3 regions of the Streptomyces sp. NPDC028711 genome follow, and region 2 is predicted to be linked to each of the others. Evidence: riboswitches for the same ligand, from Rfam matches in the RefSeq annotation. Region 2 holds a riboswitch; each other region holds the start of a gene.
The links. Region 2 has a riboswitch for cobalamin ahead of ACZ4VK_RS00315 (cobalamin biosynthesis protein). Riboswitches for the same ligand answer to the same signal wherever they lie in the genome.

Region 1: another riboswitch for cobalamin. It lies ahead of ACZ4VK_RS08755 (energy-coupling factor ABC transporter permease); the one in region 2 lies ahead of ACZ4VK_RS00315 (cobalamin biosynthesis protein).
Region 3: another riboswitch for cobalamin. It lies ahead of ACZ4VK_RS31675 (ribonucleoside-diphosphate reductase subunit alpha); the one in region 2 lies ahead of ACZ4VK_RS00315 (cobalamin biosynthesis protein).

What each region holds. Positions count from the first base shown of each region.
Region 1 covers NZ_JBVHUJ010000002.1:646,653-656,352, forward strand. The annotation lists gene ACZ4VK_RS08730 (PadR family transcriptional regulator) at 1-470, opposite strand, end outside; gene ACZ4VK_RS08735 (FAD-dependent oxidoreductase) at 547-2,562, opposite strand; gene ACZ4VK_RS08740 (ATP-binding cassette domain-containing protein) at 2,658-3,536, opposite strand; gene cbiQ (cobalt ECF transporter T component CbiQ) at 3,533-4,282, opposite strand; gene ACZ4VK_RS08750 (energy-coupling factor ABC transporter substrate-binding protein) at 4,289-4,837, opposite strand; gene ACZ4VK_RS08755 (energy-coupling factor ABC transporter permease) at 4,834-5,535, opposite strand; cobalamin riboswitch at 5,565-5,798, opposite strand; gene ACZ4VK_RS08760 (PTS-dependent dihydroxyacetone kinase phosphotransferase subunit DhaM) at 6,078-6,518, opposite strand; gene dhaL (dihydroxyacetone kinase subunit DhaL) at 6,515-7,135, opposite strand; gene dhaK (dihydroxyacetone kinase subunit DhaK) at 7,162-8,154, opposite strand; gene ACZ4VK_RS08775 (hypothetical protein) at 8,740-8,934, opposite strand; gene ACZ4VK_RS08780 (MbtH family protein) at 9,019-9,234, opposite strand; gene ACZ4VK_RS08785 (DUF5132 domain-containing protein) at 9,384-9,599, opposite strand.
Region 2 covers NZ_JBVHUJ010000001.1:55,840-65,539, forward strand. The annotation lists gene ypfJ (KPN_02809 family neutral zinc metallopeptidase) at 1-397, shown strand, start outside; gene ACZ4VK_RS00290 (VOC family protein) at 466-867, shown strand; gene ACZ4VK_RS00295 (hypothetical protein) at 894-2,309, opposite strand; gene ACZ4VK_RS00300 (alpha/beta hydrolase) at 2,469-3,596, opposite strand; gene ACZ4VK_RS00305 (inorganic phosphate transporter) at 3,993-5,261, shown strand; gene ACZ4VK_RS00310 (hypothetical protein) at 5,274-5,495, shown strand; cobalamin riboswitch at 5,608-5,750, shown strand; gene ACZ4VK_RS00315 (cobalamin biosynthesis protein) at 5,785-6,771, shown strand; gene ACZ4VK_RS00320 (cobyric acid synthase) at 6,768-8,276, shown strand; gene ACZ4VK_RS00325 (putative cobaltochelatase) at 8,323-9,700, shown strand, end outside.
Region 3 covers NZ_JBVHUJ010000013.1:59,372-69,071, reverse strand. The annotation lists gene mctP (monocarboxylate uptake permease MctP) at 1-1,019, shown strand, start outside; gene ACZ4VK_RS31680 (GNAT family N-acetyltransferase) at 1,108-1,608, shown strand; cobalamin riboswitch at 1,621-1,795, shown strand; gene ACZ4VK_RS31675 (ribonucleoside-diphosphate reductase subunit alpha) at 1,928-4,303, shown strand; gene ACZ4VK_RS31670 (ribonucleotide-diphosphate reductase subunit beta) at 4,303-5,319, shown strand; gene def (peptide deformylase) at 5,383-6,018, opposite strand; gene ACZ4VK_RS31660 (tetratricopeptide repeat protein) at 6,086-7,066, opposite strand; gene ACZ4VK_RS31655 (HD-GYP domain-containing protein) at 7,146-8,405, opposite strand; gene ACZ4VK_RS31650 (HD-GYP domain-containing protein) at 8,402-9,700, opposite strand, start outside.

The sequences.
Region 1 (9,700 bases), on a different contig from region 2:
CCGCCCCGCAGGACGAGGTGGCGCAGCCGGTCGGGCTCCGACCGGCGCCGTTCCGCAGGGAAGTCGCGCGTCTCGATCGCGAGGTACTCCGCCAGCTGCTCCTGGTGCAGGGCGAGATGGCGGGAAAGCTCGGCGCGGAGCCCCGCCGCGCCGACCACGGCGGCCGCCCGCATCCGCAGCAGCAGGGCGGCCCGCATCGGCTTCGGGTCCTCGGACCTGGCGACCCAGGTCCCGAGCTCGGCGCGGCCCGCGGGCAGCACCTCGTACTCCTTCCGCTGCCCCCGCACCGGAACCGGGGCGGGCAGGGCACGGATGTGCCCTGCCTGCTCCAGCCTGCCCAGCTCGCGATAGATCTGCTGGTGCGTGGCCGACCAGAAATAGCCGATCGACTTGTCGAAGCGGCGCGTCAGTTCGAGACCGGAGGACGGCTTCTCGAGCAGCGCGGTCAGGATCGCGTGCGGGAGTGACATGCACGCATCCTAGAAGTGGCCGGTCGGACGGTCGGACGGGTCGGACCAGTCGGTCGGGCAAGACGGGTCAGGCCGGTCACAGCGTCGCCGCGAGCCGGGTGCCCTGGTCGATGGCCCGCTTGGCGTCCAGCTCGGCGGCGACGTCCGCGCCGCCGATGAGGTGCGCCACGCGGCCCGCCGCCACGAGCTCCTCGTACAGGCCCCGGCGCGGCTCCTGGCCCGCGCAGAGCACGATCGTGTCGACCGGCAGCAGCTGCGCCTCGCCGCCGATGGTGACGTGCAGGCCCTCGTCGTCGATCCGGTCGTACGAGACGCCCGCGACCATGGCGACGCCCCGGTGCTTGAGCTCGGTGCGGTGGATCCACCCCGTGGTCTTGCCGAGGCCCGCGCCGACCTTGGTCTCCTTGCGCTGGAGCAGGTGCACCTGGCGCGGCGGCGCGGCGCGCTCGGGGGCGCGAAGGCCGCCCCGGTTCTCGTACGAGGTGTCCACGCCCCACTGGCGGAAGTACGTCTCGGGGTCCTGGCTCGCGCCCTCGCCGCCGTCCGTCAGGAACTCCGCGACGTCGAAACCGATGCCGCCGGCGCCGATGATCGCGACCCGCTCGCCGACGGGCGCGCCGTCCCGCAGCACGTCCAGGTAGCTGACGACGCTCGGGTGGTCCACGCCGTCGATGGCGGGGGTGCGGGGGGAGACGCCGGTGGCGACGACGACCTCGTCGAAGCCGTCGAGGTCGGTGGCCGTGACCGGCGTGCCGAGGCGCACGTCGACTCCGCGCTCGTCGAGCTGGACGCGGAAGTAGCGGAGCGTCTCGTTGAACTCGTCCTTGCCGGGGACCCGCTTGGCGATGTTCAGCTGGCCGCCGATCTCGGCGGCGGCGTCGAAGAGGGTCACGGAGTGGCCGCGTTCGGCGGCCGACACGGCGCAGGCGAGGCCGGCCGGGCCCGCGCCGACGACGGCGATCCGCTTGGCGCGGCGGGTGGGGGAGAGGACCAGTTCGGTCTCGTGGCAGGCGCGCGGGTTGACCAGGCAGGAGGTGATCTTCAGGTTGAAGGTGTGGTCGAGGCAGGCCTGGTTGCACCCGATGCAGGTGTTGATGGTGTCGGAGCGGCCGGCGGCGGCCTTGGCGACGAAGCCGGGGTCGGCGAGGAAGGGGCGGGCCAGCGAGACGAGGTCGGCGCGGCTGTCGGCGAGGATCTCCTCGGCGACCTCGGGGGTGTTGATGCGGTTGCTGGTGACGAGCGGCACGGAGACCGCGCCCATCAGCTTCTTGGTCACCCAGGTGTAGGCGCCGCGCGGCACGGAGGTGGCGATGGTGGGGATGCGGGCCTCGTGCCAGCCGATGCCGGTGTTGATGATGGTGGCGCCGGCGGCCTCGATCTCCTTGGCGAGCTGGACGACCTCCTCCAGGGTGGAGCCGCCGGGGACGAGGTCCAGCATGGAGAGGCGGTAGACGAGGATGAAGTCCTCGCCCACGCGCTCGCGGATGCGGCGGACGATCTCCAGCGGGAAGCGGACGCGGTTCTCGTAGGAGCCGCCCCAGCGGTCGGTGCGCTGGTTGGTGGCGGCGGCGATGAACTCGTTGATGAGGTAGCCCTCGGAGCCCATCACCTCGACGCCGTCGTACCCGGCCTCCTTGGCGAGCCCGGCGCACCGGGCGTAGTCCTCGACGGTCTGCTCGACCTCGGCGTCGGTCAGCTCGTTCGGTACGAAGGGGCTGATCGGGGCTTTGATCGCGCTGGGCGCGACGAGGGCGGGGTGGTACGCGTACCGGCCGAAGTGCAGGATCTGCATCGCGATCCGGCCACCGGCCCCGTGCACGGCGTCGGTGATCAGCCGGTGCTCGGCGACCTCCTCGGCGGTGGTGAGCTTGGCGCCGCCGTCCCAGGGCCGGCCGGCGTCGTTGGGCGCGATGCCGCCGGTGACGATGAGGCCGACGCCGCCGCGGGCGCGCTCGGCGTAGAAGGCGGCCATGCGCTCGAAGCCGTGCTCGGCCTCTTCGAGGCCGACGTGCATCGACCCCATGATCACCCGGTTGGGCAGGGTGGTGAACCCGAGGTCGAGCGGGCTCAGCAGATGGGGGTACGGGGTCATGCGGGCGCCTCCTCGCGCAGGATCTTCGCCCTCAGTTGTAGGTGACCTCCTCTGGTTCTGCAACTAGTTGCAGAAGATCGGGGACGTGATGTCTACTACTCGGTAGCAAAGGCTTCCGCGGCCGCTCCCAGCCAGGCGTCCAGGTCCTCCGGCGTCCGAGGCTCCGGCGCCTCCGCCCCGAGCAGCCCGTGCGTCCGCAGCAGCCGGGCCACGGCCGTGCCCCAGGGGCGTCGCAGCCGGGCCGCGTCGAGCAGCGCGTCGTCGGCGAGCAGCTCGGCCACCGGGCCCGTGCGCAGACCGGCGGGGGAGAGTACCGCCGCCTCGTCGGCCCAGCGCAGCGCCAGATCCACGTCGTGCGTCGCCATGAGCACCGTCGTACCGCCCTCCCGAAGCCGCCGGAGCGCGTCGAGCAGCCGTTCCTGCCCGTGCGGGTCGAGCCCGGCCGTCGGCTCGTCCATGATCAGCACCCGGGGCCGCATCGCCACGGCGCCGGCGATGGCGGCCCGCTTCCGCTGCCCGTACGACAGCAGATGCGTCGGCCGGTCGGCGAGCGCCGTGATGTCCAGCGCCTCCAGGGCCTCCGCCACCCGGAGCCGTACCTCCTCCTCCGGCAGCCCGAGATTCATCGGACCGAACGACACGTCCTGGGCCACCGAGGCGGCGAACAGCTGGTCGTCCGGATCCTGCACGACCAGCTGCACGGTGGTCCGCAGCCGGGTCAGCCCCTTCCGGTCGTACGCCACCTCCGCCCCGTCCAGGAGCAGCGACCCGCTCCCGCACCGAAGGCCGCCGCTCAGCAGCCGCAGCAGCGTCGTCTTCCCGCTGCCGTTGCGGCCGAGCAGCGCGACCGCGCGCCCCTCCGCCACCGAGAAGTCCACGCCCGACAGGACCGCGGGCCCGTCCTCGTAGGCGAAGCCCGCGTTCACCAGCTCCACGACGGGGGTCGCGGAGGGCGGAGGCGTCGTTGACGTCACGGCAGGAACCTTTCCAGTACGAGGGTGAGGGCGACGAGCCCGGCGAGGAGCACGCCCGTCGTGGCGAGGAACCGGCGGGAGAGCGCGCACGCGGGCACGAGAACCCGCAGCGTCCCGTCGTATCCCCGCCCGGCGAGCCCCGACTGCAGGCGCTGCGCCCGGTCGAAGGCCCGTACAAAGGTGGTCGCGCCGAGACCGGCGAGCGAACGCCAGGTCGCGGCCCGGGTGGTGTGCCCGAGCCGTGCCGCCTGCGCCTGCCGGATCTTGGACAGCGCGTCGAGCAGCAGGAAGATGATCCGGTACATCACGAGCGCGACATCGACCACGGGCGCCGGCACCCCCGCCCGGACCAGCCGGGGCAGGACGTCGGAGACCGGTGTGGTGAACGCGAACAGGAGCACGCCGAGCGAGGCGGACGCCGTCCGCAGGAGCAGTTCGACCGCCTGGACCGGCCCCTCCGGGGCGAACGCGACCAGACCCCGGTCGCCGCCCACTTCGAAGAGCAGCGGAATCGCGCCCGTGACACAGAACCCGAGGGGGATGCGGAAGGCCCGCCACAGCGCCCGGCCCGGCACACCGGCCGGACCGAGCAGCACACCGAGCGTGGCCGCGGCCACGAGCGGCGCGCCGGGCCAGGGCGGCAGGGAGACCGCGCACAGGGTCAGACCGAAGCCGAGCAGCGCCTTCTCGGCGGGATGGCGGCGGCGCCAGCGACTGCTGTGCGCCGCCGCGTCGATCGGCAGCATCGGCGGCTACGCGTCCCGTCCGTCGAGGCCGGCGCCGCCCCCGGAGCGGTCCCCGCCCCGGCCCTTGGCGCCACGCCCGGTGGCGGGACCGGCGCCGATGCCCGGGTCGATGTTCCGGCCGGCGTCGATGCCCGGGTCGGTGCCATGACCATCGGCCGTACTCGGGGCCGCGCCCACCGTGTCGGTGATGCCCTGACCGTCCCCCACGGCTCCGACCGCGACCTCACCCTCCCCGACGCCCCGGGCCGCCTCGGCCCTTGCCGCCCCCTGCCTGCGGCCCCGCCGCAGACCGAAGTAGTACGCGAGGACGCCCGCGCCCAGCGCCGCCTGAAGGGAGAACAGCGCGGACTCGATCTCCCCGGACGGCGGCTCGTACAGGGGGCTGAACCACGGCTCGTAATCCGGCCGGAGCTCCGTGATCGCGGTCTCCGCCTCCGCGTCAGCCCCCGTGAACGGCTCCTCCTTGTGGTCCCCGAGCCCCAGTGCCAACGGCAGTACGGCGAGCGCCGCGACGACGAACAGCAGCAGCGCGTTGATCTTCGTGTTCCGGCTCATCGCGCGCTCGCCTCCTTCTCGCGTCGCGCCGCCGTGCGTCCGCCGAGGACGCCGAGCCGGGTGAGTTCGCCCTTGCTGGACTGCGTGAGCAGCCGCATCACGAGCACGGTGAGCAGGCCCTCGCTCACGGCCAGCGGGATCTGCGTCACCGCGAAGATCCCGCCGAACTTGGCGAGCGCGCCGACCACACCGCTCCCCGGGTCGGGGAAGGCGAGCGCCAGCTGCACGCTGGTGACGCAGTACGTGGACAGGTCGGCGACGAACGCCCCCGAGAAGACGGCGACCATCAGGGGCGCACCGGACCGGCGAAGGAGCAGGTACGTCCCGTATCCCGCCCAGGGGCCGACGATCGCCATCGAGAAGACGTTCGCGCCGAGCGTGGTCAGCCCGCCATGGGCGAGCAGCAGGGCCTGGAAGAGGAGTGTGATCGTCCCGAGGACCGCCATGATCGGCGGCCGGAACAGGATCGCACCGAGACCGGTACCGGTCGGATGCGAGCAACTACCCGTCACCGACGGCAGTTTGAGCGCCGAGAGGACGAAGGTGAAGGCGCCGGAGGCGCCGAGCAGAAGGGTGGACTCGGGGTTCGACCGTACTTCACGGGTCAGCGCGCGGACCCCGTGGACGACGAACGGCGCGGACGCGACGCCCCAGGCGGCCGCGTGCACAGGGGGCAGATACCCCTCGGCTATATGCATGGTTGGGAGACCCTCTCCAGCACCTCGTGGATGGACAACGCACCCTGGCCGGTCTCCTGGCTGACGGTCATACGTCCGGACTCCGCCTTCCCACACCACGACGGTCTCCCGTCGCGGTCCAGTGGCTTCCCCGAGGGTGTTCCCCCCGAGGGTGGAGCCGGACCTCCCGATCACAGTGGCGAGGGCCGCACCGGTACTGCACCGGTTTCCCGTACACCAAGGCGCTGTGACACTAGTGCGTTGACCAGGTACATCACAACACGGTCGCCACGCGGTGCGGCTTCTCGCTCACTCCACGCAGTCATTCCACGGGGCAGGGCACACGCCTCACGCGGTCATTCCGGGCATCGGGGACATGCCCCCTGGGGAGCTCATCTCCGAGGACGCGGACACGCCCTGACCAGGTGATTCCTGTCGCCAGGCCGCACACTTCGCGCAGTCGTTCCTGGCGGCGGACCGCACACCCCGTGCGGTCATTTCCCCGGCGGGCGCACACCCTCGCGACGGTCACTCCGCCCGACAGGCGTACGCCCCCCGCCCAGTCACTCCTTGCGATAGCCGTACGCCTCCGCAGCCGCAGCCGCCACCGCGTCGAGATCCCCGCCGGCGCTCGCCGTGACAAGCGCGGCGACCGCGCCCTCGACGAACGGCGCGTCCACGAGCCGCGCGCCCTCGGGCAGCTCGTCGCCCTCGGCGAGCAGCGCCTTCACGGTGAGCACGGCGCTCCCCAGGTCGACCAGGATCGCCACTCCGGCGCCCCGGTCCACGGCCTTCGCCGCCTGGCTGATCAGCTCGGAACTCGTCCCCAGGCCACCGTCCGGGGTCCCGCCGGCGGGGGCGATCGGCGCCAGGTCGCCGCCGCCGGAGAGCCCCCGGGCCAGCTCGGCCACGGCGGTCGCGACGGCGGCGCTGTGCGAGACGAGCACGATGCCGACGGGCGCGGAACCGCCGGGGGCCGCCGCGCCCTCGGCCACGGGGCTCATGACGCCCCCTCCGTACGCGCGGTGTCGTCGAGCGCGGCGAACAGCAGTGCCGAGGAGGTGGCCCCCGGATCCTGGTGCCCCACCGACCGCTCGCCCAGATAGCTGGCCCTGCCCTTGCGCGCCCGCAGGGGTACGGTCGCGAGGGCGCCCTCCTCGGCGGCGGTACGGCCCGCCGCGAACGAGGCTCGCAGGCCCTCCACGGCAGGAACGAGCGCGTCCAGCATCGTCTTGTCGCCCACCTGCGCACCGCCCAACTGGGACACGGCGGACACACCGGAACCGAGGGCCTCGGCCAGCTGCTCCCTGGTGATCCGCTCGGCGTCGCCGAGGGTCTTGCCGGTACGGCGCAGCAGCGTGCCGTACAGCGGTCCCGACGCGCCGCCGACGGTGGAGATCAGCTGCCGTCCGGCGGTGGTGAGCACGGCACCGGGCGCAGCGGGCGGCTCCTTGGCGAGTGTCTCCGTGACGGCGGCGAACCCCCGCCTCAGGTTCGTGCCGTGGTCGGCGTCGCCGATGGCCGAGTCGAGCTCGGTGAGCCGGTCCGCCTCACGGTCGACGGCCTCGGCCACCGCGGTCAGCCAGCGGACCAGGAAGTCCGCGCCGAAGGTCTCCGTCATGCCGGTCCCCTCTCCCATCCCTCGTCTCACCGGCCCCAGCGCAGCGCGGGCGTCTGTACGGGCGCGTCCCACAGGCGGAGGAGCTCCTCATCCACCTCGCACAGCGTCACCGAGCAGCCGGCCATGTCGAGCGAGGTCACGTAGTTGCCGACGAGGGTACGGGCCACCGGCACGCGCCGCTCGCCGAGCACGCGCTGCACCTCCGCGTTGAAGCCGTACAGCTCCAGGAGCGGGGTGGCGCCCATGCCGTTCACCAGCGCGATCACCGGCGCGGACGGGCGGAGGTCCTCGACGACGGCGTCGACGGCGAAGTCGGCGATCTCCCGGGAGGTCATCATCGGCCGCCGTTCGCGGCCCGGTTCGCCGTGGATGCCGATGCCCAACTCCAGCTCGCCCGAAGGGAGATCGAAGGTGGGGCTGCCCTTGGCGGGGGTGGTACAGGCGCTCAGGGCCACGCCGAAGGACCGGGAGCGCTCGTTGACCCGGCGGGCGATGGCCTCCACCCGCTCGAACGGCGCGCCCTCCTCGGCGGCGGCGCCCGCGATCTTCTCGACGAAGAGCGTGGCGCCCGTCCCGCGCCGGCCCGCCGTGTACAGGCTGTCCGTGACGGCGACGTCGTCGTCGACGAGGACCTTGGCGACCTGGATGCCCTCGTCCTCGGAGAGTTCCGCCGCCATGTCGAAGTTGAGCACGTCCCCGGTGTAGTTCTTGACGACGAACAGCACGCCTGCCCCGCTGTCGACGGCAGCGGCGGCCCGGACGATCTGATCGGGCACGGGAGACGTGAACACCTCGCCGGGACACGCGGCCGCCAGCATCCCGGGCCCCACGAACCCCCCGTGCAGGGGCTCGTGCCCGGAGCCGCCACCGGACACCAGCGCGACCTTCCCCGCCATGGGCGCGTCCCGCCGCATCACGACCCGCCGCTCCACGTCCACGGTGAGCTCGGGATGAGCGGCCGCCATCCCACGCAACGCGTCGGCGACGACGGTCTCGGGAACGTTGATGAGCATCCTCATACGTAACTCCTGGCTACGCTAGCGAGTGTGACGCCGACCTCTTGCCGACCTTCATGACGAGGCATCAGATTGCTGACCCGCGATGCGGGTTCGCGGGTGCGGTTCGTGGTGCCTTCAGCAGTATCGATGGTTTGCGCCGACGATCACAGACCACCGGCATCGCGCGTCGATGCCGGGCCGGCGTCGGGGACTGAAGGCTGCCTAGCGGCGCCCGATGGCGCGAGCGTGGGGTCGGAGTGGATGCGAGGTGACGGTCACCGAACACCTTGTACTGCTCGCCCGCGCCCCGGCGGGGTCATGTCCCCTCGTGTGTGCGCGAGAGGCGCACCTTGCGGGCCCTGGCCTGCGCAGGGGCCGAGCAGATGCGAATGATCGCCGCCTGTCGAACGCGCGGCCGGGTGCAGGGCGGCGGCGCTGTCGGGGCGAGCCGCGCCGGCCAGACCGCCGAGGAGGTCTGGCCGGCGCGGCTCGCCGGCACGTCGTCAGGTTCGCTCGGGAGTACGCCGCGACCTCAGCGCCCGGTCTTCCAAGGGCAGGCTGAAGGGTCGGCCCCATCGGTGCTTGTGTATATGTGGCGAGAGCCCGTCAGCACTCGTCGAGGTTCAGCATCGAGAGGTACATGGGGATCTTCCCCACCGTTTTCCTGGGGACAGTGGTTGTCTTTTGGACGCCCTGCACCAAGTCCCGCACGATCAGCGTGTAGGCACCGTGCCGACGGACCAGTTCGGCGGTGTACAGCACGTCCGCGGGCGGATGCTGCACCTGCTCGGCTTCAGTCACCAGATCACGACCTTCATAACCCTTCAATTCCTTCTTGCTGCCCGGGAGCGGCACTGCGTGCCGTTCGTCCGGTTCACGGCCGGGCTAAGGCCGGCTGTTCATGGCCGCGACGAGGCTGTACGGCCGCATATCGGTCCAGGATCGTTCGATGTGGTCCAGACACTGTCGTCGGGTGTCCTCAGGGTGGGCCACGGCCCAACCGTCGGGAACGTCGGCGAAGGCGGGCCAAAGGGAGTGCTGGCCTTCTTCGTTGACCAACACCAAAAAGTGTGCGTCCTCGTCCTCGAACGGGTTGATCATGCGTTACTGCTTTCCGGGAAGGAAGAGAGGGGCGTGTCGGCACGAGGGTTGCTCACGTGCCGTGATCCGTGGACGGCTTCCCCGGCGCTCGCGCTGCCCCGACCTGCTGGCAAGGCTTGTCCCTGCGTGCCCCGGGAGCCGTCAGCCGGTCAGGACTTTCCGGCCTTGACCGTGGGCTTCTCGCCATCCCGCAGCTCGGCGGTGATTCGCTCGGCGGTCACCTCGGCGGTGATGTCCTGCAACTCCTCGCCGACCTGATGGGCGGCCTTCTTCATCTCCACGGCCAGACCGACAGAGGCCGCGATGGTGTTGCGTACCACGGGCTTCACCGCTCGCTTCACCAGGGGCGCCGCGACGATACCCACCAAGAAAGGAAGGAAAAAAGGAGGCATAGCCGTGCCTTTCTCTTGTTTTTGCCAGCAGGACGGAACGTGACCACGCCGTGGGCTAAGCGCTGGTGCGCCGC
Region 2 (9,700 bases):
CTTCGCCCAGGCGTACGTGGTGGCGCACGAGTACGGCCACCACATCCAGAACCTGATGGGGACCCTGAGCCGCGCCCAGGACGGGCGGACCGGCGCCGACTCCAACGCCGTGCGGGTCGAGCTCCAGGCCGACTGCTACGCGGGCGTGTGGGCCCGGCACGCCACGGCCACGCCCGACGACCGGACGGGCCGGCCGCTGCTCACCACGCTCACGGACGCCGACATCCGGGACGGCCTGGACGCGGCGGCCGCGGTCGGCGACGACCGGATCCAGGAGAGGTTCCAGGGCCGGGTGACGCCGGAGAACTGGACGCACGGCTCGGCGGCCCAGCGGCAGCAGTGGTTCTTCGAGGGCTACCGCACGGGCGACATGGCCCGGTGCAACACCTTCCGCTGAGTTGTCGGCGGGGACTGCCAGACTGAGACCCGGATCACATACGGCCGCATCGAAGGGAAGTGATCGGGATGGCTGAGGCCCCCCACATCTGTCCGACGCTGACGTACGAGGACGCGAAGGCGGCGATCACCCTGCTCACGGAGGGGTTCGGCTTCACCGCGACCGCCGTGTACGAGGGCGAGGACGGGCGGATCGCGCACGCGGAGCTGTCGTACGGGAACGGCATGGTGATGCTGGGCAGCAAGGGCACCGGCAGCGAGTTCGACAAGCTGATGGCCGGAGCCGGCCCGGCGGGCGTCTTCGTCCACGTGGACGACGTGGACGAGCACCACGCGCGCGCGGTCGCCCACGGCGTCGAGATCGTGATGCCGCCCAAGGACCAGGAGTACGGCTCCCGGGACTACATGGCCCGGGACGCCGAGGGCAACATCTGGAGCTTCGGGACGTACACCCCCGGCGCCGCGGAGTAGCCGGGCGCCGGGCGTGACCCCTCGGCTCAGGCGCCGCCCGTGTGCACCTGGAAGGCGGCCCTGCGGACCGCCTTGGCCAGGGCCGGGTCCGGATGGGCGGCGGCGAGGGCGACGAGGACCTGGACGGTACGGGGATGCCCGACGGCCCTGATCTCGTCGAGCAGCGCCGGGACGGTGCCCTGCACGGCCGAGTCGAGGTGCCGGACGAGCAGCGCGCTCTCGCCGTGGTCGGCGACGGCGGCTGCCGTGTCCACCCAGAGCCAGGTCGCCTCCTCGCGGGTGAGCACCTCCTGGGCGTCGTCGGGGTCGGCGCCGTCGTACTCCGCGAGCCAGAGCAGCGCGTACGGGCGCAGCGAGGGCTCGGCGACGGTGGCGCGCACCTCGGCCTCGGCGGGGGCGCCGACGACCCGGAGCGCCTCGAAGGCGAGGCCGCGCAGCAGGGCGTCCTCGCCACGGGCGACGGCGAGGAGTTCGGCCACCGCGCTGGAGAGGGTGCGGGCCGCGAGCCAGGCGCGGTACTCGGCGCGGGCCGGGCCGGGGGTGAGCCGGGCGCAGCCGCGGAGCATGTCCTCCGCGGACTGCTCGATGTTCCCCGCGGGGCTCTGCGCGGCGACGCAGATCTGCTCCAGCTTGACCCAGACCGCCCAGTTGCCGAGCGGGGTGAGGGTGGCGTGCCGCCCCTCCGCGCCGGGGCCCAGGGTGAGCGCGCCGACGGCCGCGAGGCCTTCGAGCGCCCAGTCGAGGAGGGCGGGGAGCCCGTCGGTGCCGCTGGTCACGGCGGGGGCCGCCTCGGGGGCCCCTTCGGCCGGCGGGACCTCGCAGCGCTCCTCGCGCAGCTCCTCGACGCGCTGGCCGAGCAGGTCGAGGAGGGCGGGCACGAGGACCGGGCCCTGCGAGAGCTGAAGCAGCGAGAGGACCTGCGGGACGGCCTCGACGACCTCGGCGACGGCGCTCGGTTCGACCCCCTCGGGGGCCGGGTGGACCAGCGACCAGGCGTCGAAGAGGGCGACCCAGCCGCGGAGCACGGCGGAGTCGTCGCGGTCCCAGGCGTGCAGCCGCCAGCCGGGGCGGGCGGTGTCGCCGTGGAGCTCGACGAGTCCGGCGAGCCGGGCGCGGTCCCAGCCGGCCCGGACCTGGCCGGGCGTCAGGTCCAGTGCGGCCGCGGCCCGTTCCTGGGCGGTGACGGCCCCGGCGCCGGTGCGGGGTGCCGCTTCGGCGCCGCGCTCGACGGCGGCCCAGCGGGCGATCCGTACGGCGTCGGCGAGGACGTGCCGGGCCTGGCGGGCGAGTTCCGCGCGGGGCGGAGTGCCCTCGGGCGGCCGCGGCGCCGGCCGGGTGCGCCGGGTCGTCACGGCCCGTCGGGCGGTGGCGAGGGACCGCGGGCGGACGAGTCGGAGTCTGGAGTTGCGCGCCAATGGTTCATCGGGCTTTCGAGACGTCACGGGGGCAGTCTTCCCGCTGACGGCCCGAAAGCCCAATCGGAATCGGACACCCCGTCGGCCCGGGCCCGGTGACGGGCCCGGGAGGGGCGTACCGGAGGCACCGTGCCTGTCCGGAAAGCGGCGGCGTCCGCCCGGGGGGGGCGGCTCTCCGGGCAGGTGTCAGAGCAGCGGGGTGAGGAAGCGGCGCAGGGACTCCTCGTAGCGGACGGGGTCGGCGTTCCACATGGCCGCGTGCGGGGCCTGGCGCACGGTCTGGAGGGTGACCAGGTCGGGGCGGCGGGCGGCGAGTTCGACGGACGGTTCCCAGGGGGCGAGGGTGTCGTCGGGGCCGTGCAGGAGGAGGACCGGAACGCGCAGGGCGTCCGGGGCGGAGGCGGCCCTGAGGAGGTCGCCGTGCGGTCCCGTCCTGCCCTGCGCGGCGCGGACGGCGAGCGGGAGCAGCGGGGCGGGGACGTGCCGGGCGGCCGCGAGGTTGCGGAGGGTGGCCTCCCAGTCCAGGACCGGGGAGTCGAGGACGAGGCCGCTGATCCTGTCGCGCACTCCCGACTCGGCGGCGGCGCGCAGGGCCATCGACGCCCCGGTCCCCCAGCCGTGCAGGACGACCGTGGCCGCGCCCCTGCGGACCGCGTAGCGGATGGCGGCGTCGACGTCGCGCCACTCGGAGTCGCCGAGGCGGGCCAGACCGTCGGCCGCGGCGGGCGCCCCCTCGTCGCCCCGGTAGGCGGGGACGAGGACGGGGACCTGGCGGCGGTTGTAGAAGGGGACGACGTTCAGCGGGTGCTCGCGGGTGGTGCCGAGGCCGTGGAGAGCGATCACCCAGGTGGGGCGGGGGCCGGGCACCAGCCAGGCGGGCAGCGGGCCGAGCTCCCCGGGGATCTCGACGTCGTCGTGGGAGAGCCCGAGGGCGCCGAGCGGTGTGCCGCGGTGGAGCTGGGGGGTGAACCGGACGCGGACGCCGGGGCCGAGCGCCCCGAGCTCGACGCGTTCCAGGCGGCGGACGACGGTGTCGGCGGTGTGCGGGACCCGGTCGAGGACGGGGCCGACGACGGCGTGCAGGTCGGGGCCTTCGAGGCCGTACGTGCCGGGGCGCAGCGAGGCGAGGCTGCGGGTGAGGGTGATCCGCTCGGGGCCCGTGGCGTGCACGGTCAGCCGTGGATCTCCGGGCAGGGGACGTCCGGACGGCGCCTTGAGGGCGACGTCGCTGGCGTACCGGCCGGCCGCGACCGCGACCGCGCCGAGACCGAGCAGGGTGGTGACGGCCGCTGCCGTCGCTGTAGCCGGGCGCACGCTCCCAGTCTCGGCAGGGCGGGGAGGACCTGCCACCGGACGGACCCGGCCGGGGCGGGGCGGGGGCCTCGGGCCCGGAGGGTGTGGGGCCTCCCTGGGTCACCCCGGGGAGTGACATGGGTCTCCCCGGCGGGGTCGCCCGGTCGGATGATTCCGTCCGGGGAGCGGAACCGGGTGGCGGGGGAGGAACCGGGGCAGGTCGTATGTGCCCCGTGAAGGCCGGGATTACCCGGGGTCGGGGGTGACCGCATGGTGGACAGTTCCTCCGCCGGGGGCCGTAAACGGAATCTCTTGACACCGGATCGGGACACCACACCGCCCGGCTCAGTTCACCTTCCGTTCACTCAGGTTGCTTACGTTCGACGAGCCACTGACGTCAAACGATTGCCTGGGTAAATGGAACACATCACGCTGCTGCTCGCCATTGTGGTCGTGACAGCTCTCGTGTTCGATTTCACGAACGGTTTCCACGACACCGCCAACGCGATGGCAACGACCATCTCGACCGGTGCGCTCAAACCGAAGACGGCGGTGGCCATGTCCGCCGTGCTCAACCTCGTCGGCGCTTTCCTGTCCGTGGAGGTCGCCAAGACGATCTCCGGCGGGATCATCAACGAAGAGGGCATCCGCACAGAGGTGATCTTCGCCGCGTTGGTCGGCGCCATCCTGTGGAATCTGCTGACCTGGCTCGTCGGCCTGCCGTCCAGCTCCTCCCACGCCCTCTTCGGCGGCCTCATCGGCGCCGCGGTCATGTCGGCCGGCTGGTCGGCCGTGAACGGCTCCACCATCGTCACCAAGGTCCTGATCCCGGCCGTCGCCGCGCCGCTCGTCGCCGGCCTCGCCGCGATGCTGGCCACCAGGCTGACGTACAAGATCAAGACCAACCCCGAGGCGAAGACCACGGCCAAGGGCTACCGGGCCGGCCAGATCGCCTCCGCCGGTCTCGTCTCCCTCGCGCACGGCACCAACGACGCCCAGAAGACGATGGGCATCATCACCCTGGCCCTGGTCACCGGCGGCGTCCTCGTCCCCGGCTCCAACCCGCCGATGTGGGTCATCGTCTCCGCCGGCGTCGCGATCGCCCTCGGCACCTACCTCGGCGGCTGGCGCATCATCCGCACCATGGGCAAGGGCCTCACCGACCTCCAGCCGCAGCAGGGCTTCGCCGCCCAGACCAGCGCCGCCACGGTCATCCTGGCCTCCTCGAACCTCGGCTTCTCCCTCTCCACCACCCAGTCCTGCTCGGGTGCCGTGATGGGCGCCGGCCTCGGCCGCAAGGGCGGCGTCGTCCGCTGGTCGACCGCCACCCGGATGTTCGTCGCCTGGGGTCTGACCCTGCCCGCCGCGGGCCTGGTCGCCGCCGCCGCCGAGTTCCTCACCCAGCAGGGCCCCTGGGGCATCGCCGCCGTCGCGGTCCTCCTGGTCGGCGGCTCGGGCGTCATCTGGTCGCTGTCCCGCCGCAAGCCGGTCGACCACACCAACGTCACCGACGACGACCTGGACGAGCAGCCCGCGGGTGTCGTGACCACCGCGATCGCGGCCGTCACCCCGCCGCCGGCCGCCGGTTCCGTCGCCGCCGTCGCGGACGAGGACCTCAAGACCACCATCCCCGCGCCGGTTCCCACCGACCCGGCCGCGCCCCCCGCCCCCGCCGCAGCGGTGTAAGGAACGAACGACATGAAGATCGACTGGGCAGCTCTCGGCTCCGTCTTCGGGGTCAGCCTCGTGGCGACCGTCGCCCTCGTGGGCCTCTTCACCCTCGGGATCGTCGGCCTCGGCAAGCAGGAGCAGGCCGCCGCCCAGGGCGGCTCCGCCACCCTGGCCCGTACCGGCGCCTACGCCTGCTTCGCCCTGTGCCTCGCGGCCGTGGCGTACGGCATCTACCTGATCGTCGTCTGACGCGACGAGCAGGACCGGCGGGGCGGTCCGCACCTTCGGGTGCGGGCCGCCCCGCCGTCGTGTCTGTGGTGCTTCGCACAGTGACACGGCGCAGGTCAAGCGCGGGTTGACGGGTGTTCTCGGGGCGTGGTGGACTGCCGAGGCCATTTACGGCGGCAGTAGAGGAAGTCCGGTGCGAATCCGGCGCGGTCCCGCCACTGTGACCGGATCCGAAGGGTCCGGGAGTCAGGAACTCACGCCGCCGGTCACGTCGATCCAGGGCGCGGACCCTGAGTGAGGACATGCGCCCATGCCCGGCCGCAACCACAGCCTTCCGAGAGCCGGCCGCCTCTCCCCGCACGGATTCGCGTTCGGCGCGGCGGCGGGTCTCGCCCTCGACCTGCTCGTCGGGGACCCCCGCCGCGGACACCCCGTCGCCGCGTTCGGCCGGGCGGCCGCCGCGGTCGAACAGCGCCTCCACCACGACCACCGCGGCTGGGGCGCCCTGCACACCGCCGTCTGCGCCGGCTCCACGATCGCCTTGGGCGCGCTCGCCGCACGGGCCGTACGGAACCGTCCGGCCGCGGCCGCGGCCCTGACCGCCGCCTCCGTCTGGGCCGTCGTCGGCGGTACGACCCTGGGCCGGGAGGCCCGCGCGATCGGCGGGGCGCTCGCCGCGGGCGACCTGGACGTGGCCCGGGAGCGGCTGCCGCACCTGTGCGGCCGCGACCCGCAGTCCCTCGACGGACCGGCGATGGCCCGCGCGGTCGTCGAATCGGTCGCCGAGAACACCTCCGACGCCGTGGTCGGCGCCCTCTTCTGGGGCGCGGTCGCGGGCGTGCCGGGCCTCGTCGGCTTCCGGGCCGTCAACACCCTGGACGCGATGGTCGGCCACAAGTCCCCCCGCCACCGCCGCTTCGGCTGGGCCTCGGCCCGGCTCGACGACGTGGCCGGCTGGCCCGGGGCGCGGCTGACGGCCGTCCTCGCGACCGTCGCGGGCGGGAACCCGCGCGGGGCCGTCCGGGCCTGGCGCGCGGACGCGGCCAAGCACCCCAGCCCCAACGCGGGACCGGTCGAGGCCTCCTTCGCGGGCGCCCTCGGCGTACGGCTCGGCGGGACACTCTCGTACGGCGGACGCGTCGAGCACCGGCCGGTGCTCAACGGGGAGGGGCGGCCCGTCGAGGTCGCCGACATCGACCGGGCGGTCCGGTTGTCCCGCCGGGTCACCGGACTGACCCTGGCCGTCTGCGTGGGCGGCCGGCTGCTCGGATACGCGCTGAAGCGGAGGAACGCATGAGGGGTGGGGGGCTGCTCGTCGCCGGGACCACGTCCGACGCCGGCAAGAGCGTCGTGACGGCCGGCATCTGCCGCTGGCTGGTCCGCAAGGGCCTGAAGGTGGCGCCGTTCAAGGGACAGAACATGTCCCTCAACTCCTTCGTCACCCGCGAGGGCGCCGAGATCGGGCGGGCCCAGGCCATGCAGGCCCAGGCCGCCCGGGTGGAGCCGACCGCGCTGATGAACCCGGTGCTGCTCAAGCCGGGCAGCGACCGCTCCAGCCAGGTCGTCCTGATGGGGAAGCCGGTCGGTGAGCTGAGCGCCCGCGGCTACCACGGAGGCCGTCAGAAGGAGCTCTTCGAGCCGGTCCTCGCGTGCCTGGAGGAGCTGCGGAGCACGTACGACGCGGTGATCTGCGAGGGCGCGGGCAGCCCGGCCGAGATCAACCTGCGGCGCACCGACATCGTCAACATGGGGATCGCCCGGGCCGCGAAGCTGCCCGTCGTCGTGGTCGGGGACATCGACCGGGGCGGGGTCTTCGCCCAGTTCTTCGGTACGACGGCGCTGCTGAGCCCCGAGGACCAGGCGCTCGTCGCCGGATACCTCGTGAACAAGTTCCGCGGCGACGTGACCCTGCTCGAACCGGGGCTCGACATGCTGCACGGCCTCACCGGCCGCCGGACCTTCGGCGTCCTGCCGTACGCCCATGGGCTCGGCATCGACGAGGAGGACGGGCTCCGGGTCTCGCTGCGCGGGACCGTCCGGGAGTCCGTCGTGGCGCCGCCGGTCGGCGCCGACGTCCTGCGGGTCGCCGTCTGCGCCGTCCCCCTGATGTCCAACTTCACGGACGTCGACGCGCTGGCCGCCGAGCCGGGGGTCGTCGTCCGGTTCGTCGACCGGCCCGAGGAGCTCGTCGACGCGGACCTGGTCGTCGTGCCCGGCACGCGCGGCACGGTGAAGGCGCTGGCGTGGCTGCGGGAGCGGGGCCTGGCGGACGAGCTGGCCCGCCGCGCGGCCGCGGGACGTCCCGTGCTCGGCATCTGCGGCGGCTTCCAGGTGCTCGGCGAACGGATCGAGGACGACGTCGAGTCCCGGGCGGGAGCCGTCGACGGGCTCGGGCTGCTGCCCGTACGGGTCCGGTTCGCGCGAGAGAAGACGCTGGCGCGGCCGGTCGGCGAGGCGCTCGGCGAGCGGGTGGAGGGGTACGAGATCCACCACGGTGTCGCCTCCGTGGACGGCGGGGAACCGTTCCTGGACGGGTGCCGGGTCGGCTCCGTGTGGGGCACCCACTGGCACGGCTCCCTGGAGAGCGACGGGTTCCGGCGGGCGTTCCTGCGCGAGGTCGCGGCGGCGGCCGGGCGGCGGTTCGTACCGGCCCCGGACACGTCGTTCGGGGCGCTTCGGGAGGAGCAGCTGGACCGGCTCGGCGATCTGATCGAGGAGCACGCGGACACGGACGCGCTGCTGCGGTTGATCGAGGAGGGGGCTCCGGGGGGACTGCCGTTCGTGCCGCCGGGCGCGCCGTGAGCATGACGACCGCCGAACATCAACGAGTTGAAGGAGTGACCGACCGATGAGCACCCGGTATCCGTTCACCGCCGTCGTCGGTATGGACGACCTGCGGCTCGCGCTGCTGCTCAATGCCGTCAGCCCCGCCGTGGGCGGTGTGCTCGTCCGGGGGGAGAAGGGGACCGCCAAGTCCACCGCCGTGCGGGCGCTCGCCGAGCTGCTGCCGGCCGTGCCGGTCGTGCCGGGCTGTCGGTTCAGCTGTGATCCCGGCTCGCCCGACCCCGGCTGCCCCGACGGGCCGCACGACGACGGCCCCGGGGCCGAACGGGCCGCGCGGATGGTCGAGTTGCCCGTCGGTGCCTCCGAGGACCGGCTCGTCGGCTCGCTCGACATCGAGAAGGCGCTCGCCGACGGCGTGAAGGCCTTCGAGCCCGGGCTCCTCGCCGACGCCCACCGCGGCATCCTGTACGTCGACGAGGTCAACCTGCTCCACGACCACCTCGTCGACCTCCTGCTCGACGCCGCCGCCATGGGCTCCTCGTACGTCGAACGCGAAGGCGTCTCCGTACGGCACGCCGCCCGGTTCCTGCTCGTCGGCACGATGAACCCCGAAGAGGGCGAGCTGCGGCCGCAGTTGCTCGACCGGTTCGGGCTCACCGTGGAGGTCGCCGCGTCGCGCGAGCCCGTACAGCGCGTCGAGGTCGTCCGCCGGCGGCTCGCGTTCGAGGACGACCCGGCCGCGTTCGCCGCGCGCTGGGCCGACGACGAGGCCGAGCTGCGCGGCCGGATCTCCGCCGCCCGCGCCCTGCTGCCGCGGGTGACGCTCGGGGACGCCGTACTGCTCCAGATCGCCGCCACCTGCGCCGCGTTCGAGGTGGACGGCATGCGCGCCGACATCGTCATGGCCCGGACCGCGACCGCGCTCGCCGCGTGGGCGGGGCGGACCGAGGTCACCTCCGAGGATGTACGGCAGGCGGCGCTGCTCGCCCTCCCCCACCGGCGGCGGCGCTCGCCCTTCGACGCGCCCGGCCTCGACGAGGACAAGCTCGACGAGACCCTGGAGCAGTTCAAGGGGGACGAGCCCGGGGAGGACCCGGAGCCCGACGGTCCGGGTGACGGCGGGGACGGCGGCCCTGACGGGGGCGGTCCCGGCGGGGGCATTCCGCCGCAGAGTGAGGGGCCCGCGTCCGAGGACGTGTCCGCTCCCGAGGACGTACCCGCTCCTGAGGAGTCGCCGGCGCCCGAACCCGCGCCCGCGCCGCAGGGGTCCCGCGCCGGGGAGCGGGCCACTGTCAAGGCCGCCGAGCCCTTCCGTACGAAGGTGCTGAGCGTCCCCGGTCTCGGCGAGGGCGCGGCCGGGCGCCGCTCCCGGGCCCGTACCGAGCACGGCCGTACGACCGGTTCCGTACGGCCCCGCGGCACGCTGACCAAGCTGCACCTGG
Region 3 (9,700 bases), on a different contig from region 2:
CCCTGATCTACATCGTCATCGCGGTGGCGATCATCTACATCCCGATCAAGCTGGGCGGCTTCGACGAGATCTTCGCCAAGGCGGGCGAGGCGTACGCGCAGACCAACCCGGCCACCGACAAGCCGCGCGGCTCGCTCGTCCCCGGCGAGGCCGGCCAGTGGACGTACGCGACCCTCGCCCTCGGCTCGGCGCTCGCGCTCTTCATGTACCCGCACTCCATCACGGCGACCCTGTCGTCCCGGAGCCGCGAGGTCATCCGCCGCAACACCACGATCCTGCCGCTGTACTCCCTGATGCTGGGCCTGCTCGCGCTGCTCGGCTTCATGGCGATCGCCGCCGGCATCCAGGTGAAGAACGGCCAGCTCGCCATCCCGCAGCTCTTCGAGACGATGTTCCCCGACTGGTTCGCGGGCGTCGCGTTCGCCGCGATCGGCATCGGCGCGCTCGTCCCGGCCGCGATCATGTCGATCGCCGCGGCCAACCTCTTCACCCGCAACATCTACAAGGACTTCATCAAGAAGGACGCGACCCCGGCGCAGGAGACCAAGGTCTCCAAGATCGTCTCGCTCCTGGTGAAGGTGGGCGCGCTCGCCTTCGTCCTCACCATGGACAAGACCGTCGCGATCAACTTCCAGCTGCTCGGCGGCATCTGGATCCTGCAGACCTTCCCGGCCCTCGTCGGCGGTCTCTTCACCCGCTGGTTCCACCGCTGGGCGCTGCTCGCCGGCTGGGCCGTCGGCATGGTCTACGGCACGGTCGCCGCGTACGGCGTCGCCAGCCCGACCCAGAAGCACTTCGGCGGCTCCTCCGCCGAGATCCCGGGCATCGGCGAGATCGGCTACATCGGCCTCACCGCCTTCGTCCTGAACCTCGTCGTCACGGTCGTCCTCACCTTCGTCCTCAAGGCCGTCAAGGCTCCCGAGGGCATCGACGAGACCTCCCCGTCCGACTACACGGCGGACGCCGGTGACGCCGGCGTGCGGACCGAGCTCCCGAAGGTCGGCGCCGAGACGCACTGACCCTCCCGTACGGCCGCGCGCGGCGGGCCCGGGATCTCCACCAGGAGACCCCGGGCTCTTCGCGTCCCCGGCGAGGCACACTTTCCTCATGGACTTCACGATCAGGGCGGTACGGCCCGAGGAGTACGAGACCCTCGGCGAACTCACCGCGGGCACCTATCTGAACGACGGACTGCTGAAGTACGGGGCGCAGGACTTCTACCTGGAGGTGCTCCGGGACACCGCACGGCGGGCCCGCGAGAGCGAGGTGCTCGTCGCCGAGGACGCCGAGGGACGCCTTCTCGGCGGGGTGACCTTCGCCACCGGCAACACCCCCTGGGCGGACATCGCGGTCGACGGCGAGGCCGAGTTCCGGATGCTCGCCGTCACCCGGGAGGCCCGCGGCCGGGGCGTCGGAGAGGCCCTCGTACAGGCCTGCGTCGACCGCGCGCGGGCCCTCCCGGGGTGCCGGCGGCTCGTGCTCTCCACGGACGCCACGATGGTCGCCGCGCACCGGATCTACGACCGCCTCGGCTTCGTCCGCACCCCCCACCGGGACTGGGAACCGATCCCCGACCACTCGCTGCGCACCTACGCCTTGGAGTTCTGAGCCGAGGGCGACACACAACATGTGGGGGGTGCCGCGAGCGGCGCCCCCCACATGTATGCTCATGCTCGCTGTCGACGCAGGGGAATCCGGCGCGAATCCGGAACTGTCCCGCAACGGTGTGCTTCCTACGGATACGACCCGTCCGTACGAGGTGAGTCCGAGCACCTGCCGCAGCGCACCCGGTCCGACCGTTCCGGGTGCCACTGACGTCCGGGCCTCGCGGAGTGGGCCGGTGGAAGCGTCGCGTCCGGCGTTACGGACGCCCGCGTGCCCGCCTTCCCCCGCCGCGGCCCCGAGCCGAGCGAGGGAGAGCCCCCACGTGACCATCGCGCCCGCCGATCCGGCTTCCGCCGAGGTTTCCGCGGTCGAGAGCGACGGACCCGGGACCGTACTGCTGCGGACCCTGACCGACCTCACCGCCGATCTCCCCGACACCGACCCCGGCAAGGTCGCCGCCGCCGCACTCCGCGGCCGCAGCGCCGCGTCGGACGAGGCGGAGCTGCGCGAGCTGGCCACCGAGGCGGCCGCGGGCCTGATCGCGGAGGACCCGGCGTACTCCCGGCTCGCCGCCCGGCTCCTGACGGTCACCATCGCCGACGAGGCGGCCGGCCAGGGCGCGGTCTCCTTCTCCGCCTCCGTCGCCACCGGGCACCGCGAGGGCCTGATCGCCGACCGCACCGCCGCGTTCGTCGCCCTGCACGCGGCCCGGCTCGACGCGACCGTGGACACGGCCGCCGACGACCGCTTCGGCTACTTCGGCCTGCGCACCCTCTACTCCCGCTACCTGCTGCGCCACCCGATCACCCGCAAGGTCATCGAGAGCCCGCAGCACTTCATGCTGCGCGTCGCCTGCGGTCTCGCCGAGGACGAATCGGTCCGCGCGCTCGACGAAGTGACCGCGCTGTACGGCCTGATGAGCCGCCTGGACTACCTCCCGTCCTCCCCCACGCTCTTCAACTCCGGCACCCGCCACCCGCAGATGTCCTCCTGCTACCTCCTGGACTCCCCGCAGGACGAGCTGGACTCCATCTACGACCGCTACCACCAGGTGGCGCGCCTCTCCAAGCACGCGGGCGGCATCGGCCTCTCGTACTCCCGCATCAGGGCCCGCGGTTCGCTGATCCGCGGCACCAACGGGCACTCCAACGGCATCGTGCCGTTCCTGAAGACCCTCGACGCCTCCGTCGCCGCCGTGAACCAGGGCGGCCGCCGCAAGGGCGCCGCCGCCGTCTACCTGGAGACGTGGCACGCGGACATCGAGGAGTTCCTGGAGCTCCGCGACAACACCGGCGAGGACCAGCGCCGTACGCACAACCTGAACCTGGCGCACTGGATCCCGGACGAGTTCATGCGCCGGGTCAACGCCGACGCCGACTGGTCGTTGTTCTCCCCGGCGGACGTGCCCGAGCTTGTCGACCTGTGGGGCGAGGAGTTCGACGCCGCCTACCACAAGGCCGAGGCCGCGGGCCTGGCCCGCAAGACGATGCCGGCCCGCGACCTGTACGGCCGCATGATGCGGACCCTGGCCCAGACCGGCAACGGCTGGATGACGTTCAAGGACGCCTCCAACCGGACGGCCAACCAGACCGCCGAACCCGGCACCGTCGTCCACTCCTCGAACCTCTGCACCGAGATCATCGAGGTCACGAACGACGGCGAGACGGCGGTCTGCAACCTCGGCTCGGTCAACCTGGGCGCGTTCGTCGTGGGCTCGGACATCGACTGGGAGCGCCTCGACGCGACCGTCCGCACGGCCGTCACCTTCCTCGACCGGGTCGTCGACATCAACTTCTACCCGACCGAGCAGGCGGGCCGCTCCAACGCCCGCTGGCGGCCGGTGGGCCTGGGCGCGATGGGCCTCCAGGACGTCTTCTTCCAGCTGAAGCTGCCGTTCGACTCGGCGGAGGCCCGCGCCCTGTCGACGCGGATCGCCGAGCGCATCATGCTGGCGGCCTACGAGGCGTCGGCCGACCTCGCCGAGCGCAACGGCCCGCTGCCGGCCTGGGACAAGACCCGCACGGCCCGCGGCGTCCTGCACCCCGACCACTACGACGTCGAGCTGAACTGGCCGGAGCGGTGGGCGGCACTGCGCGCCCGCATCGCGTCGACCGGCATGCGCAACAGCCTCCTCCTCGCCATCGCCCCGACCGCGACGATCGCCTCGATCGCCGGTGTGTACGAGTGCATCGAGCCGCAGGTCTCCAACCTGTTCAAGCGCGAGACGCTGTCGGGCGAGTTCCTCCAGGTCAACTCGTACCTGGTGGACGAGCTGAAGAGGCTCGGCGTGTGGGACGCCCAGACCCGCGAGGCGCTGCGCGACGCCAACGGCTCGGTGGCCGGCTTCACCTGGGTCCCCGCCGAGGTGCGCGAGCTGTACCGGACGGCGTGGGAGATCCCGCAGCGCGGCCTGATCGACATGGCCGCCGCCCGTACGCCGTTCCTCGACCAGAGCCAGTCCCTGAACCTGTTCCTCGAGACGCCGACGATCGGCAAGCTGTCGTCGATGTACGCGTACGCCTGGAAACAGGGCCTGAAGACGACGTACTACCTGCGCTCCCGCCCGGCGACCCGGATCGCCCGCGCGGCCCAGGCGTCGGCCGTGGCCGCGCCGATCCCCGTACAGCAGGCGACCCCCGACGCGGACGCCCTCGCCTGCTCCCTCGAAAACCCCGAGTCCTGCGAGGCCTGCCAGTAATGAGCACCAGTGAGAACAAGAACCTCCTCGACCCGGGCTTCGAGCTGACCCTCCGTCCGATGCGCTACCCGGACTTCTACGAGCGCTACCGGGACGCCATCAAGAACACCTGGACCGTGGAGGAGGTCGACCTCCACTCGGACGTCGCCGACCTCGCCAAGCTCACCCCCGGTGAGCAGCACATGATCGGCCGCCTTGTCGCGTTCTTCGCGACGGGCGACTCGATCGTGTCGAACAACCTGGTCCTGACGCTCTACAAGCACATCAACTCCCCGGAGGCGCGCCTGTACCTGTCGCGCCAGCTGTTCGAGGAGGCCGTGCACGTCCAGTTCTATCTGACGCTGCTCGACACGTACCTGCCCGACCCGGACGACCGCGCGGCGGCGTTCGACGCGGTCGAGGAGATCCCCTCGATCCGCGAGAAGGCGCAGTTCTGCTTCAAGTGGATCAACGAGGTCGAGAAGCTGGACCGCCTGGAGACCCAGGCCGACCGCCGCCGCTTCCTCCTGAACCTGATCTGCTTCGCCGCGTGCATCGAGGGCCTGTTCTTCTACGGCGCCTTCGCCTACGTCTACTGGTTCCGCTCCCGCGGCCTGCTGCACGGTCTCGCGACCGGCACCAACTGGGTCTTCCGGGACGAGACGATGCACATGAACTTCGCCTTCGAGGTCGTGGACACCGTCCGCAAGGAGGAGCCGGAGCTCTTCGACGACGCGCTTCAGGAGCAGGTCACCGACATGCTGAGGGAGGCCGTCGAGGCGGAGCTGCAGTTCGGCCGTGACCTGTGCGGCGACGGCCTGCCGGGCATGAACACCGAGTCGATGCGCGAGTACCTCCAGTGCGTCGCCGACCAGCGCCTCCAGCGCCTCGGCTTCGCCCCGGTGTACGGCTCGGCGAACCCGTTCGCGTTCATGGAGCTCCAGGGCGTCCAGGAGCTCACCAACTTCTTCGAGCGCCGCCCGTCCGCCTACCAGGTGGCGGTCGAGGGCTCGGTGGACCTGGACGAGGACTTCTAGTCCGTACGGCGAAGGGCCCCGCACTCCTCGGAGTGCGGGGCCCTTCGGCATGCGTACCGGAGATCAGGCGTTCGGCACCGTCTCGTAGCGGGGGGTGCCCTCTTCCATCTGGCGGAGGGCGTCCTTGCGGTCGCGCTTGGAGAGGCGGTCGATGTACAGGTAGCCGTACAGGTGGTCCGTCTCGTGCTGGAGGCAGCGGGCGAAGTAGCCGGTGCCGCGCACCTTGATCGGGTTGCCCTGGGCGTCCTGGCCGTGGACCTCCGCGTAGTCGGGGCGGGCCAGCTCGGCGTAGGCGGTCGGCACCGAGAGGCAGCCCTCGTTGGACTCGTCCAGGACGCGGAGCTCCGCCGGGAGCTCCTGGAGGACCGGGTTGACGACGACGCCGGTGTGCCGGACGCCCTCGTCGTCGGGGCAGTCGTAGACGAAGACCTTGAGGTCCACGCCGATCTGGTTGGCGGCCAGGCCCACGCCCTCGGCGGCCTTCTGGCTGGCGAACATGTCGTCGATCAGGGACGCGAGCTCGTCGTCGAACTCGGTGACGTCCTTGCACTCCTTGTGGAGCACCGGGTTGCCGACGACGGTGATGGGGCGCGCCGTGCCACGCTCGCGGTACGCGAGCTCACGCGCCTCGCAGTCCTCCGTGTCCACGACGAAGCCGTCGTTGATCTGCGTCTGCTCGTCCGTCTCCTGCTGCGCCATGTCCGGCCGCGCCCTTCTGAAAACCCGATTCCGTCGGAGGACAGCCTACGGGCCCGTGACAGGAGCCTCAGCAGACCTCTTCGAGATCCCTCCACTCGCGGCTGTCGGGGCTGTCCGCCACCCAGCCGTCGAGGAGGCCGCGCACCAGGCCCGCCGGGGCGGCGAGGCCGCACTCGCGCTCGGGCACCCACAGCTCGCCCGGCGAGCGGTGGCCGAGCGGCCCGGGGTGTCCCGGTTCGCTGTGGTCGTGGGGGTCGGAGTGCTCGCCCTCGCCCTCGGCGCTGGGCATGGTCGACTCGGAGCAGGCGCGGCAGAGCAGCCGCACGGAGGACGACCAGTCCTCGGCGGCGAAGCCCGCCTCCGCGGCGAGCTGCTCCAGGGCGTCCCGGTCGGCCTCGGTGGCCGCTTCCAGGAGGACCACCCAGGTGGGGACGGGTGAGGGCGCCCAGAGCTCGATCTCGTCGAAAACCGGGTAGGAGGGGCCCGCGGCGGTGGTCCGCTCGCCGTTCGGCACGCCGTCGTGGAGGACGACCTCGCCCCAGCGGCGTCCGGAGGACGGCAGCGGGATGGAGAGGACCTCGATGCGGGCGGGGTCGAGCCTGCGGCCCCACACGACCTCGGCCTCGCCCTCGGGCGAGAGCCGGACGGCGGCGCTGCCCAGCTCCATCCCGGCGGGCTCGCCGGTGCCCGAGGCGGCGCCGGGCACCTTGAGGCCGTAGGCCTGCCAGGCGCGGCGGGCCAGCGGCCAGTCCTGGAGCGCGGTGGCGGCGATCCCGACGTTCCACCAGTCGGGGGCGCCGGTCTCCTTGTCGAGCAGCGCGACCGCGCGGAGCCCGGCGGCCCGCGCCTGCTCCCAGTCGTGCCGGAACTTGTGCAGCAGCGCCAGGTTGAACCAGGACTCCGAGAGCCAGGGCTCCAGATCCGCCGCGCGCGTCAGCAGCGTCCCCGCGTCCTCGTACCGGCCGTCGCCGATCAGCGTGAACGCGCGGTCGGTGGCCTGCCGCCACGAGGCGGAGGGCCGATGCCGTACCTTCCCGAAGATCTTCACGATTCCCGCCTGCCGGTCGCTTCACCCTCTTGTTCGCATCCAACCATGCCCGGTCGGACGCGCGCTTATTACCCATGGGTTACCCAGTGGCGACGGAGGTCACCCCAGCCGCTCCGCCCCGTGCCAGGACTCTGGCCAGGCATTCGACGACATCCGGGTGATAGTCGCGGGCGGTGCCGAGCCTGAGCCGCTCCAGGGCGTCGAGGGCGGCGCCCGCGCTCTCGCCGCCCGCGAGGTCGTCGTAGGCGTTCACGGCCCGGACGATGCGGGCGGGCAGCGGCTGCTCGCGGTACGGATCGGCCTGCCGCTCCACGATGACGGCGACGGCGGCGGGGACGCCGGTCCTGCGCACGACCTCGCCGCCGAGCAGCGCGATCCGGCGCTGCTCGTCCGCCGGGAGGAGGGCGGTGGCGCCGTCGGCGACCGGGTCGACGAGGGAGAGCTGTCCGATGTCGTGCATGAGCGCCGCGTGTTCGAGGACGGTCAGCTCGGCCCCGGAGAGGCCGAGATCGCGTCCGACGGCGGCGCTGAGGGCGGCGACCCGGCGGGCGTGGCCGGGCGGGGTGCAGCCGGCGATCTCGGTGGCGCGGGCGAGGGAGGCGATGGTCTGCCGGTTGACGGTGCGGACGGCCGCGTACCGCCGGAAGGAGACCTGGGTGAGGAGCAGCGGTACGGCGAGCACGGGCAGCGCCCAGAGCCCGGCGGCGGCCACGCCGAGCGCCATGACGGCGCCGGTGGCGCAGACGGCGGAGCCGATGCCGAGGAGGGCCCGCAGTTCGTCGCGGAGGAGGGGGCCGTACGGGAAGCCGGTGCGGGCGCGGAGCAGGAGCGAGGCGAGCACGGCGTCGCAGAGGGCGGTCAGGACGAGCAGGAGCACGAGGAAGAGGGCGTACGGCGGGCCGTGGCCGAGGTGGTCGACGACGGCTCCGGCGTTGTAGAGGGGCTGGAAGCAGAGCGCGGTGAAGCCGACGGTGAGGACGCGGCGGGCGAGGTGGTCGAGGCCGGGACCACGGCCCCTGGCGATGTGGGGGACGATCCCGGCGAGCCCCGCGGCGACGACGACGGCGACGATCTGGAGGACGCCGTGGGTGGTGGCGGTGCCGGCGCTGGCTCCGAGGAGGGCGTAGGCGAGGGCTCCGGCGGCGCCGAGCGGGGCGGGTTCCCGTTCGTCGGGGGCGGCACCCCAGCGGGCGAGCTCGCCGAGGAGGACGACGGTGCCGAAGGCGAGGGCGTTGCCGGGTTCGGCGACGCCGTACCAGAGGGTGGAGCCGAAGCCGGCGAGGCTGAGCAGCAGGGCGGCTCCGTGGACGGCGCCGACGGTGACGGCCCCGGGCCTCATGCGCGCTCCTTCGACCGGGCGGGCAGGGCGGCGGGGTCCGCTGCGCGCGGCGTGGGGAGCTGGTCCGGCCGCTGGGGTGTCCCGGTCGTCTCGTCGGCGGTGACGGCGGGCTGCCAGCCGTGCCGTTCGAGGGCGCGGACCAGCGCGCCGACCATCCGGGGGTCGAAGTGGGTGCCGGCGCACCGCTCCAGCTCGGCGACGGCGGTCGGCACGGGCCGGGCGCGGCTGTAGGAGCGGGTGGAGGTCATGGCGTCGAAGGCGTCGGCGACGGCAACGACCCGGGCGCACTCGGGGATGTCGTCGCCGTGCAGCCCGTACGGGTAGCCGCTGCCGTCCATGCGTTCGTGGTGGTGGAGGATCGCGTCCCGTGCCTCGCCGAGGAAGCCGATGCCCCGGACCATCTCGTGGCCGTACTCGGGGTGGAGTTCGATGATCCGGCGTTCCTCCGGGGTGAGCGGTCCGTCCTTGCGGAGGACCCGGGTGGGGACGCCCAGTTTGCCGACGTCGTGGAGGATGCCGGCGAACCGTACGACGTCGAGTCTGTCGTCGGTCATGCCCAGCTCACGGGCGATCAGGACGGAGGCGTGGCCGACGCGTTCGCTGTGGCCGCGGGTGTAGCGGTCCTTGATGTCGACGGCCTGGACGAGCGCGCGGATGGTGGCCTGGTGGGCGGCCCGTTCGCGGTGGTACTGGGCGAAGACCCAGCAGGAGATGTACATGGGGAGGAGCACGAAGAGCGCCGAGACCGGTCCGTAGGTGCTGCGCCAGAGGACGGCCATCATGAGTCCGGCGAGCCCGTGGACGGCGTGCGGGGCGAGTGCCCGGCCGAGCAGGCCGCGCCAGGCGGCGCGGGGCGGGAGTCCGTCGGCGGTGGCCCGGATGCCGCCGTCGAGTGCGGTCAGGGCCAGGCAGAAGGTGAGCGCGGCGGCGCCCGCGGGGAGCAGCGCGTAGGGGAAGTCGGGGGCGTCGGGGCCGTGTCCGAGGGCGTCGGCGGAGTTCAGGGCCGCGGCGGCGTGGGCGGCGGCCCAGAGGGCGAGGGCGGTGGCGGCTGCCCGCCAGGCGCGGCGGGGTGCGGCCGGGGGTTCGTCGACGCGGGCGAGGAGGCTGCCGGGCAGGGCGGTGAGCGCGGCGGCGGCGGGCGGCAGGAGCAGGGCGGCGGCGAGGAGTACGGGGAAGAAGGAGCCGGTGCCCATGGGGAGGGCGCCGCCGAGGGCGCGGCCCAGGAGCGGGCAGCCGGCGGGCAGTTCGCAGAGCGCGTACAGGGCGGCGAGGAGGGCGACCGTGACCCAGGGGGT